DNA from 2 places in the Pseudonocardia sp. TMWB2A genome. Region 1 is predicted to be linked to the other one. Evidence: riboswitches for the same ligand, from Rfam matches in the RefSeq annotation. Region 1 holds a riboswitch; the other holds the start of a gene.
What was found. Region 1 has a riboswitch for glycine ahead of gcvT (glycine cleavage system aminomethyltransferase GcvT). Riboswitches for the same ligand answer to the same signal wherever they lie in the genome.

Region 1 (5,944 bases):
GCGGCCCAGACACCTGCCGTCACCCCGCCGGAATCGACCTTCAAAGCCTTTTCGCTGGATGATCTGGTGAAAGCGGTGCGCCCGCCTGAAGTGGTGCGTACCCGCACCGAAGCGCCGGTCGATGCCGCAACGCTTGAACGCTTGCGGCAGGATAAAATCCGTGCCGACCGCGAAGCTGCTGCTGCCCGTCGCGCCGAAGCCGACAAGAAACGCGCTGCCGATGCGCAAGCCGCCAAGGATCGCGAGGCCGCTGCCACCGCTGCTGCCGAAGCGGCCAAGAAAAAGGATAATCCCGCGCGCACATGGGTGCAGATTGCAACCGGCGCGGCCAATGTCATGGGCAGCGAATATCGCCGTCAATCGGTCGGCAAAAATGCGACCATCTTTAAAGGAAAGAGCGGCTATACCGCGCCGTTCGGTCGTTCGCAGCGGCTGCTCGTGGGGCCGTTCGACACGATGCGCGATGCCAATAGCTGGCTCGCCTCGCTCAAGAAAAATGGCGGGGACGGTTTTGTCTGGACCAGCGATACGGGCGAAGAGGTCACTCCGGTCGGCAGGCGCTAAGCGATGGTCAATGGGGGGCAATTGGCGGGCTATGCAAGCGATCCGGCGCACAGTCGGGGGCGCTTGCATGAAGAGGGCAAAACCACGCGCGGCCCGCGCGATGCGTTCCAACGCGACCGCGACCGCATCGTCCATTCGATCAGCTTCCGCCGCTTGCGCCACAAGACCCAAGTTTTTGTCGCGCCCGATGGCGACCATTTCCGCGTCAGGCTGACCCACAGCCTCGAAGTCGCGCAAATCGGTCGGGCGATGGCCCGCGCGCTGGGGTTGAACGAAGATCTGACCGAAGCATTATGCCTTGCGCACGACATCGGCCACCCACCTTTCGGTCACGCAGGAGAGCGGGCGCTGGAACGCGCGCTTAAAGATCATGGCGGCTTCGACCATAATGCGCAGACGCTCAGAACCTTGATGTTTCTGGAGCGCGTCTATCCGCATTTTGACGGGCTGAACCTCAGTTGGGAAACGCTCGACGGGCTCGCTAAACATAATGGGCCGGTGGCAAAGCGCGGCTGGGCGATGGAGGAGGCGAACGCGGCGTTCGACCTTGATCTGGCGCGCCACAGCAGTCTGGAAGCGCAGATTGCGGCGGTGTCCGACGATATCGCCTATGATAATCACGATATTGATGATGGCCTGCGCGCGGGGCTGTTGACGATGGACCAACTGCTCGGCCAACCCATTGTGCGCAAGGGTTGGGAGCGGATTATCGCAACCTATCCGGGCGTTGTGAAGGAGCGGTTGCAACGCGAACTGGTGCGCGACCAGATCGGCCAGATGGTCAATGATGTGATTGAAGCAACGCGCGCGCGACTTATGGAGCATCGCATCGAAACGGCACAAGATGTGCGCGCGGCAGGGCTGACGCTCGGCAATTTTTCGGACGTAATGCAAGCCGAGGAACGCGCGCTCAAACGCTTCATGTATGATAATCTTTATTATCACCCGACCCAGATTGCAGCCGCCGATGCCGCCGACACCGTGGTGTCCGGCCTGTTCAGCGCCTATGCCGCCGACCCTGTTTTGATGGGCGAGGATTGGGCGACGCGCTTGCCCGCCGACAATCCGCAACGCGCGCGTCATATTGCCGATTATATTGCGGGTATGACCGACCGTTTTGCGCTCAACCGCTTTGCCGAAATCTACGGTGCCGCAGCCGTGCCGGCGGGGCTGTAATGGCGAAACTTCTGATCGTCGGCGCAACCGGATTGATCGGGCGGCAACTTGTCGCGCGGTTACTGGATGAAGGCGTGCATGAGGTCGTCGCGCTGACCCGCACGCCGAGCGGCATAAGCGGCGCAAATTATAACGAACAAGTGGCCCCTGTGGAGGAATGGCCCGCACTGGTTGCGGCGATCCAGCCCGATTGCATCATCTCCGCGCTCGGCACGACCTGGCGATTGGCGGGCAAATCCGAAGAGGCGTTCCGCGCGGTCGACCAGCACCTGGTGCTGGCGGTGATGGCGGCGGCGCGCGGGGCAGGGGCGCGCCATGCGATTTCTGTGTCCTCGGTCGGCGCCGATGCCAGCACCCGCACTTTCTATCTGCGCGTCAAGGGCGAGGTCGAGCAAAGTCTGGCCGCGCTCGGCTTTGACCGTCTCGACCTGATGCGCCCCGGATTACTGCGCGGCGAACGCGGCAGCGAGCGACGGGTCGGCGAACGGCTGGGCATTTTGCTCAGCCCGATCACCGATGCGGTGATGGGCTTCGTCCCGCTGCGCCGCTATCGCTCGGTGGATTCAGCCGTAGTAGCGGCCGCGATGGCAACGCTGGTGGACCGCGCATCGGAAGGCAGCTTCGTGCATGAAAATGACGATATAGCGGCGCTGGCGAAGCGGATTAAGTAATAGGCGGCTTATATATAAAAACCGCGTCATACCCGCGAAGGCGGGTATCCATCTCCCGCCCTCACCTTAAAACGGGCGATCAGGAGATGGATCCCCGGTCAAGCCGGGGATAACGAATGAGTAGGGAAGGGAGTAGCTACCCCCCTCAATCCTCATCCACATGGTCGGGCAGGTCTTCCGTCTTGGTGCTGGCAAGCTCGTCCAGTTCCTTTTCGGTCATGCTTTCATACATTTGTTTCGACGCGCCCTGAAGCTCGGACACTTTGGTTTCGCCGCGTTTGGCGCTGAGCGCGGCACCGGCGGCGCGCTGCTGGGCTTTGGATTTGGCGGGCATGGCATAATCTCCTTCTCTTTCTTTCCAACGCGGACAAAGGCGAAAAGGTTGCGGGGCGCTCCGGCCCGTTTCCGCCACTGCGCGGCATATGGGCGGCTTTTTTGCGATATTGGCCCCAAGGCGGATTGACTCGACTCTGTATGGCCTTCATGGGCGGGGACAAGTCGCTGCCTTTTTTGAACGAAGGCAGATGGAAATGCGGGAGAGCGGGAGGCTTTGACCTCTCCACCGAAGGAGCAACCGCCCCGGAAACTCTCAGGTCACAAGGGACCGCATTATCCTGTCGGCACTCTGGAAAGCGGATGGCGCGCGTGCGGGCTATCCCACCGAAGGGGTAACTTTTTGGGCCTGACGGTCCTCAAAGGAAAACTCTCAGGTTCCCGTGACAGAGGGGGCATAGCTTGGGCTTGCGGCACCGGTGCGCGCAAGGACGCTATGTGACCGACGGAGAGTGTGTGATGAGCGACGATACTATAACTGAAGGCGAAGAAGCGGTCGCACTGGAAGTGCTGACCCTGCCGCTCGACGCATGGCACCGTGCCAAGGGTGCGCGCATGGTCGAATTTGCGGGCTATCATATGCCGATCCAATATGAAGGCATTATGGCCGAACATTTATGGACCCGCGAAAATGCGGGGCTGTTCGATGTGAGCCATATGGGCCAACTCCAGATTGCGGGTGAAGGCGCTGCAGAAGCGTTGGAAACGCTCGTGCCGGGCGACATTAGCGTGCTGAAACCGGGGCGGATGCGCTATTCGCTGTTGCTCAATGAAGAGGGTGGCATTTTGGATGATCTGATGATCACCAATGCGGGCGACCATCTGTATGTCGTGGTGAACGGCGCGGTGAAGCATGACGATATTGCCCATTTGCGCGAAGAATTGCCCGACGATATTACGCTCAACTATGACGAAGATGCAGCCTTGCTTGCCTTGCAAGGTCCGAAAGCGGTCGAGGTTCTGACGCGATTGGGCATCAAGCCTGCGGTTGACGGCCTCCCCGATGTGGGCGGGCTCGTCTTCATGCAGGCCGGGCCTTATGAATGGAACGGTGTGCCTTTGGGCATCAGCCGGTCGGGCTATACAGGCGAGGACGGTTTTGAAATTTCACTGCCCGCCGCTGCCGCCGAAGCCTTTGCCGATGCGCTTACCGCAGCGCCCGAAGTCAAGCCGGTCGGTCTTGGCGCGCGCGACAGTTTGCGGCTTGAAGCGGGCCTCCCGCTCTACGGCCATGACCTCAGCCCCGAAACCGATCCGGTCGAAGCCGATCTTGGTTTTGCCATCTCCAAGCGCCGCCGCTTGGAAGGCGGTTTTCCGGGTGCGGTCGATATTCTTGCCGAACTGGTCGATGGCGCCAAGCGCAAGCGCGTGGGCCTGACGCTTGAAGGCAAACAACCGGCGCGGGAAGGCGCGGATATTTATGCGGGCGGCCATCATGTCGGCGTCGTGACGTCGGGCGGTTTTGCGCCGAGCGTCGGTGGTCCCATCGCGATGGGCTATGTCGCCACCGAACAATCGCATCCCGGCACGATTTTGGAAATTGAAGTGCGCGGCAAGCGGCTCATGGCAACCGTGGTTCCCATGCCGTTCGTACCGCACAAATATGTGAGGAAGGCAGTCTGAATTATGGCACGTTATTTTACCGATGAACATGAATGGCTTGACGTAACCGGCGACGAAGCGACGGTCGGCATTACCGACTATGCACAAAGCCAGCTCGGCGACATCGTGTTCGTCGAAGTCCCCGAAGCAGGCAAGGATGTGAAGAAAGGCGAAGACGCCGCGGTCGTGGAATCGGTGAAAGCCGCGTCCGACGTTTATGCCCCGCTTGATGGCACCATCACCGAAGGCAATGCAGCGCTGGGCGATGATCCGAGCCTCGTCAACACCGACCCCGAAGGCGAAGGCTGGTTCTTCAAACTGACGCTCGCGGATAAAAGCCAGCTCGACGGCCTGATGAACGAGGCCGCCTACAAGGATTTCATCGCGAGCCTGTAAGGCGAAGAAAAGCCCCTCTCCTTCAGGGGAGGGGTTGGGGTGGGGTTCGTCCGCAAACGCAACGCGGGCCGACAAACCCCACCCCACACGCCTAATTCGCATACGCTCATAAGGCTAAATTGCCCCTCCCCTAAAGGAGGGGGTTAGGAACCAGAACCCATGCGTTACCTCCCCCTGACCGACACCGACCGCAAGGCGATGCTCGATGTGATCGGCGCAAAGTCGGTCGATGACCTGTTTGTCGATGTGCCCGCCGAAGCGCGGCTTAGCGGCACGATTGAAGGCTTGCCCGATCATGCCAGCGAAATGGCGGTCGAGCGCCATATGAAGCGGCTTGCGGGTCAGAATATGGTCGCGGGCGACGTGCCGTTTTTCTTGGGCGCCGGGGCCTATCGCCACCATGTGCCTGCGTCGGTCGATCATCTGATCCAGCGCGGCGAGTTTCTGACCGCCTACACGCCTTACCAGCCCGAAATCGCGCAAGGGACGCTGCAAGTCCTGTTCGAATTCCAGACGCAAGTCGCGCATCTGTTCGGCTGCGACGTCGCGAACGCCTCCATGTATGATGGCTCGACCGCTTGTTATGAAGCGATCAGCATGGCGGGCCGCGTGACGCGCCGCAAAAAGGCGGTGCTGTCTTCGGGACTTCACCCGCATTATGTGTCGGTTGCCGAAACGATGGCGAAATTTACCGGCGACACGCTGGACGTTGCCGCGCCCGAACTGGTCGCAGACACCGATACCGAGCGGCTGCTTGGCGCGATCGACAAGGATACAAGCTGCGTCGTCGTCCAATATCCCGATATTTTGGGCCGTATTACCGACCTTACCCCGATTGCCGATAAGGCGCATGAAATGGGCGCGCTGCTCATCGCGGTCGTGACCGAGCCGGTCGCACTTGGCGCGATTGAAGCGCCGGGCCATATGGGCGCGGACATTGTTGTCGGCGAAGGCCAATCGCTGGGCGTGGGCTTGCAATTTGGCGGGCCCTATGTCGGCCTGTTTGCGACCAAGGAAAAATATGTGCGCCAGATGCCGGGGCGCTTGTGCGGCGAAACGGTGGACGCAAGCGGCAAGCGCGGTTTTGTGCTGACGCTGTCGACCCGCGAGCAGCATATCCGCCGCGAAAAGGCGACCTCGAACATCTGCACTAACTCGGGGCTGTGCGCGCTGGCGTTCAGCATCCACATGACTTTGCTCGG
Region 2 (5,944 bases), on a different contig from region 1:
AGGGAGATGTTGGTGTCGGTCATGTCCCCATCCTCACCCCGACGGGGTGACCCGCACACCCCGACCCGACGACTAGGGTGCCCGGTGTGGGCGGGGAGAGCGATACCGGACGGGCGGCAGCGGTGCGCCGCAGCGCCCGCGAGGCCGCCGACTCGGTCCGCGAGGCCCGCGACACCGTCCGGGACACGGTGCGCGACACCGTCCGGGACTCGGTGCACGACACCGTCGGCCCGCCCACCGACGACGACCGGCTCTGGACCGTCCCGAACGCGCTCAGCATGCTGCGCCTGGCCGGGGTGCCGCTGTTCCTGTGGCTGATGCTCGGCCCGGAGGCCGACGGCTGGGCCGTCGCGGTGCTGGCGATCGGCGGGTTCACCGACTGGCTCGACGGCAAGCTCGCCCGCGTCCTGGACCAGTTCAGCCGGTTCGGCGCCATGCTCGACCCGGCCGTGGACCGCCTCTACATCCTGGCCGCGCTGGTCGGGCTGGCCGCGCGCGACATCGTCCCGTGGTGGGCGGTGGTCGCCCTGGTCGCCCGCGACGTCGTCCTCGCCGTCTGCGTGTTCGTGCTGCGCCACCGCGGCTACGGCCCCTTCGAGGTCGTCTACCTCGGCAAGGCCGCCACCTTCGTCCTGCTCTACGCCTTCCCGCTGCTCCTGCTCGGCGACGGGCCCTCGCCCGCCGAGGCCGTGGTCGGCGTCGTCGCGAACGCCTTCGCCATCTGGGGCGTGGCCCTCTACCTGTGGTCGGGGCTGCTGTACCTGGCCCAGTTCCGGCTGGCGCTGCGGCGTCCGGAGCCGGGCGTCCCGGCCCCGGCGGCCCGGTTCGATCACGGCGGCGCCGCGGGATAGGCTCCACGGCGTGAGCTCGGAGATCCCGTCGGACCTGTCCTACACCGAGGCCCACGAGTGGGTGCGCCGCAGCGGGGACGGGGTGGTCCGCGTCGGCATCACCGACCACGCCCAGTCGCAGCTCGGTGACGTCGTCTTCGTGCAGCTGCCGGCCGTCGGCGACACCCTCGCCGCGGGCGACGCCATGGGCGAGGTCGAGTCGACCAAGTCGGTGTCGGACATCTACGCCCCGGTCGGCGGCGAGGTCGTCGCCGTGAACGACGGGCTGGACGCCGGCCCGGAGCTGGTGAACTCCGCCCCCTACGGTGACGGGTGGATCGTCGAGATCCGCCTGGCCGAGGGGGCCTCGCTCGACGGCCTGCTCGACGCCGACGCCTACCGCCAGCTGGCCGACGGAGCCTGAGCCGGCCCGCCCGCCGCGCCACGCGGCACGGCGCGCCGACCTCCGTATCGCCCCGGCCGCCCCGACCGGTAGGTTCACATCCCCTGGACGTGCCGTCCGGAAGGGACCGGGACACCGGCCCCGCTCAGCCCTGACCGCCCGGACGCCGTCCGGGTACCGCATCCGCGAGGAGGAGTCCCCGAGGTGACCACGAACGACCCGCGCGACGTGCCACCGGAGCGCGCACCGGAGACCACGTCGGTCTTCCGGGCGGACTTCCTCGCCGACGTCGAGCAGCCGGCCGCCGAGCCCGCCGTCTCGGGTGTCGACGGGCTTCCCGCCGGGTCGGCGCTGCTCGTCGTCCGGCGCGGTCCGAACGCCGGCTCGCGCTTCCTTCTGGACGTGCCGACCACCAGCGCCGGCCGGCACCCCGACAGCGACATCTTCCTCGACGACGTCACCGTCTCCCGGCGGCACGCGGAGTTCCGCCGCGACGCCGGTGAGTTCGTCGTGGTCGACGTCGGCAGCCTCAACGGCACCTACGTCAACCGCGAGCCGGTCGACACGGCGGTGCTCGCCAACGGCGACGAGGTGCAGATCGGCAAGTTCCGCCTGGTCTTCCTGACCGGGCCCCGCGAGCCGGGCGCCCAGGGCTGATCCCGGTTCCGTGCGGCGCCGCAGGCGCCGGTCACGGAACCCCGCGTACGACCGGCCCGTCGCGGCCGGGGGTGCTCTCGTACCCCCTGGTGCGACGGGCCTTCGGCGTGCACGGGGACCGACGGGTGTCGAGCCGACACGCCGTGCGCGACGGGCGTGTGACGATCGTCGAACGGACCCCGTCACTCCCCGTCCGGAGGCGCGCGTCGGGGCGGACCGCCGTGTAGCGTCATCAGATGTCGGTGGCAGTGCGGTGGCAACGACACGGAGCCCGTCGGGGTCCGCCGCACGGGTCAGGGCGAGCAAGGCGATCAGGGCGGCCGGGGTGGCGTGTCCACCCGGGTGGCCCGACAGGCCCGACAGGGCCGGGGAGGCGGGCTGATGAGCGAGATGCGCGTCGTGGGCGTCCGGGTCGAACTTCCGGCGAACCAGCCGATCCTGCTGCTGCGGGAGACGAACGGCGACCGATACCTCCCGATCTGGATCGGATCGGTGGAGGCGACGGCGATCGCCCTGGAGCAGCAGGGGGTCAAGCCCGCGCGGCCGCTGACCCACGACCTGCTCAAGGACGTGATCGGGGCACTCGGGCGGCGGCTCGAGCAGGTGCGGGTGACCGACCTGCAGGAGGGCACCTTCTACGCCGAGCTGATCTTCGACGGCGGCGTCACGGTGTCCGCGCGGCCGAGCGACTCGATCGCGCTGGCGCTGCGCACCGGCGTTCCGGTCCACGCCGACGAGAGCGTCCTCGCCGAGGCGGGGCTCGTCATCCCCGACGAGCAGGAGGACGAGGTCGAGAAGTTCCGCGAGTTCCTCGACTCCGTGTCGCCGGAGGACTTCCGCGGGGCCCAGCCGGGCTGATCCGTCCGGGTGACCACCGCCGTCACCCGGTGGTGGGACCGGATGGACCACGGTTCGACCGTTCACCGACGTCACCGACCGTTCGGCGGCTGTACGCCCTCCGTACCCGGCAACCCGGGCGGGTGTCCGGTACGCCCGGGTCGGCGAGCCGCGTTGACCACCTCGGCCACTGGGCCTACCGTCATCACGACTGATGACATCCGTGGAACTCACCACTACCCAGAGTCACATGGTAGGGGAGGGCCACGGTCCCGACCGAGGGAGACCGCGCGGTGCAGACGCCACCACCCGAGGGGCCGGGTCAGGGAGAGCTGTTCCCGGACCCGCTCGTCGGTGAGGGGCTCGACGGGGTGACCGACCGCCTGGTCGGCTTCCGCGGGCCGACCGCGTGCCAGGTCGTCGGCATCACCTACCGGCAGCTGGACTACTGGGCCCGCACCGGGCTGGTCGTGCCGTCGATCCGCGGGGCCGCCGGGTCGGGCAGCCAGCGGCTGTACTCCTTCAAGGACGTCCTCGTCCTCAAGATCGTGAAGCGGCTGCTCGACGCCGGTGTCTCGCTGCAGAACATCCGGATCGCCGTCGAGCACCTGCGCCGGCGCGGGATCCGCGACCTGGCCGGCATCACCCTGTTCTCCGACGGCACCACCGTCTACGAGTGCACCTCCCCGGAGGAGGTCGTCGACCTGCTGCAGGGCGGCCAGGGCGTGTTCGGGATCGCGGTGTCCGGGGCGATGCGCGAGATCTCCGGCGTCATCAAGGACTTCCCGGCCGAGCGGGCCGACGGCGGCACCGTCGACGAGGCCCCCGAGGACGAGCTGGCCCGCCGCCGCGCGCGCCGCGCGATCTCCTGACCGGACCCGGTCAGGCCACGGCCCGGAACGGGTCGTGCTCGGCCAGGAGCTTCTCCATCCGCGCCTGGTCGACCCGGTTGACCACGGTCAGGCTGTCCTGCCGGTCCCGGACGCACTTCGCGAGGGTGAACGCCGAGGTGATCGCGTACAGCACGGCGATCGCGAGGAACGCCTTCACCCACCCGTCGACGGGCAGGTAGACGGTCCCGACGACGACGGCCGCGAGCGACACGCCGAAGGACAGCATCGCCTGCGTGTGGAACGCGGCGGTGGTGGCCGGGGTGGTGTTCGGAGCGCTGGTGTTCGACATGGCAGGAAGTGTGACGAGCCGGCGCAGGCGGCGACGCCGCAGAACTACGCAGGTAGGCTGGCCCGGTAGTCGTCGACGCCGTGCGGGAGAGCCCCGGGGAACGTGCCCGGGCGCCGAAGGAGCAACCCCTTCCCGGAATCTCTCAGGCACACGGACCGCGCGGTCGAGGCGCCTCTGGAAAGCGACGGGTCGCACACGCACGCGAGGCACCCGTCCGCCGACGGGGAAAGCCGGAAGCCTCCGGTGAATCTCTCAGGCGCCCGTTCCGCGGGTACGGACAGAGGGGGAGGGGCGAGTTGCCCTGCCCCGATCCGCCCGACGACCTCCGGAGGCGCCGTGAGCCCGACGTCCGAGCACCGTCCCACCCTCGCCGAGCTGGAGCGGGGGCTCCCGTTCGCCGAGCGCCACATCGGGCCCCGGCCCGGTGACCTGGCCCGGATGCTGGAGGTGCTGGGCGTCGACTCCCTCGAAGCGCTCGCCGCCCGCGCGCTGCCCGACACCATCCGCGACGACGGACCGGTCGGCGCGTCGCTGCCCGCGCCGGTGGGCGAGGCCGAGATGCTCGCCGAGCTCCGCGAGCTGGCCGGGCGCAACACCGTCACCGTCCCGATGATCGGCTACGGCTACCACGGCACCCGCACCCCGTCGGTGATCCGCCGCAACGTGCTGGAGAACCCGGCCTGGTACACCGCGTACACGCCGTACCAGCCCGAGATCAGCCAGGGCAGGCTCGAGGCCCTGCTGACCTTCCAGACGATGGTGTCCGACCTGACCGGGCTGCCGGTCGCCGGTGCCTCGCTGCTCGACGAGGCCACCGCCGCCGCCGAGGCGATGACGCTGCTGCGCCGGGCCAACCGCTCGACCAGCCCGCGGTTCGTCGTCGACGCCGACACCGGGGCCCAGACCGTGGACGTGCTGCGCACCCGCGCCGAGCCGCTCGGCATCGAGCTGGTCGTCGCCGACCTCGGCGACGGCGTGCTGCCCGAGGGCGAGTTCTTCGGGGTGCTGCTGTCCTACCCGGGCGCGTCGGGCCGGGTCGCCGACCCGTCGGCGCTGGTCGAGGCCGCGCACGGGCGCGGGGCGCTCGTCGCCGTCGCGGCGGACCTGCTGGCCCTGACCCTGCTCACCCCGCCCGGGGAGCTCGGCGCGGACGCCGCAATCGGGTCCACCCAGCGCTTCGGGGTGCCGCTCGGCTTCGGCGGCCCGCACGCGGGCTACCTCTCGGTCGGGCAGAAGCATGCCCGTCAGCTGCCGGGACGCCTGGTCGGGGTCTCCCGCGACGCCGACGGCCACTACGCCCTGCGCCTCGCGCTGCAGACCCGTGAGCAGCACATCCGCCGGGAGAAGGCCACCTCCAACATCTGCACCGCGCAGGTCCTGCTCGCGGTCATGGCCGCCTGCTACGGGGTGCACCACGGCCCGGACGGGCTCCGCGAGATCGCCACCCGCACCCACCGGATGGCCGCGGTGCTCGCCGCCGGTCTGCGCTCGGGCGGGGTGGAGATCGTCCACGACGCGTTCTTCGACTCCGTGCTCGCCCGCGTCCCCGGCCGCGCCGACGCCGTCGTCGCCGCCGCGCACGACGCCGGGATCGCGCTGCGCCGCGCCTCGGACGACGAGGTCGGCGTCGCCACCTCGGAGATCACCACCGTGGCGCACCTGCACGCGGTGTGGGCGGCGTTCGGCGTCACCGGGGTGGACGTGGCCGCGCTCGACGGGGACACCGCCGACGCGCTGCCCGCGGGCCTGCGCCGTGCGAGCGAGTACCTCACGCATTCGACGTTCCACGAGTTCCGGTCCGAGACCGCGCTGATGCGCTGGCTGCGCCGCCTCGCCGACGCCGACCTCGCGCTGGACCGCACGATGATCCCGCTGGGCTCGTGCACCATGAAGCTCAACGCCGCCGCCGAGATGGAGGCGGTGACCTGGCCGCAGTTCGCCGACCTGCACCCGCTCGCGCCGGAGTCCGACACCGCCGGCACCCGGGAGATGATCGACCAGCTGGAGACCTGGCTGGCCGACCTCACCGGCTACG

Region 2: linked by a shared signal. The riboswitch ahead of gcvP (aminomethyl-transferring glycine dehydrogenase) and the one ahead of gcvT (glycine cleavage system aminomethyltransferase GcvT) in region 1 are both predicted to bind glycine.

Annotation. Positions count from the first base shown of each region.
Region 1 is NZ_QKQY01000001.1:160,857-166,800, forward strand. Features, by position in the region: gene DMP17_RS00765 (tetratricopeptide repeat protein) at 1-564, shown strand, start outside; gene DMP17_RS00770 (deoxyguanosinetriphosphate triphosphohydrolase) at 568-1,740, shown strand; gene DMP17_RS00775 (NAD(P)H-binding protein) at 1,740-2,411, shown strand; gene DMP17_RS00780 (DUF3008 family protein) at 2,557-2,745, opposite strand; glycine riboswitch at 2,935-3,028, shown strand; gene gcvT (glycine cleavage system aminomethyltransferase GcvT) at 3,183-4,367, shown strand; gene gcvH (glycine cleavage system protein GcvH) at 4,371-4,742, shown strand; gene gcvPA (aminomethyl-transferring glycine dehydrogenase subunit GcvPA) at 4,902-5,944, shown strand, end outside.
Region 2 is NZ_QKQY01000002.1:3,772,174-3,778,117, forward strand. Features, by position in the region: gene DMP17_RS32200 (OsmC family protein) at 1-23, opposite strand, end outside; gene DMP17_RS32205 (CDP-alcohol phosphatidyltransferase family protein) at 213-851, shown strand; gene gcvH (glycine cleavage system protein GcvH) at 862-1,254, shown strand; gene garA (glycogen accumulation regulator GarA) at 1,438-1,890, shown strand; gene DMP17_RS32220 (bifunctional nuclease family protein) at 2,272-2,748, shown strand; gene DMP17_RS32225 (MerR family transcriptional regulator) at 3,021-3,599, shown strand; gene DMP17_RS32230 (YiaA/YiaB family inner membrane protein) at 3,610-3,909, opposite strand; glycine riboswitch at 3,983-4,077, shown strand; gene gcvP (aminomethyl-transferring glycine dehydrogenase) at 4,246-5,944, shown strand, end outside.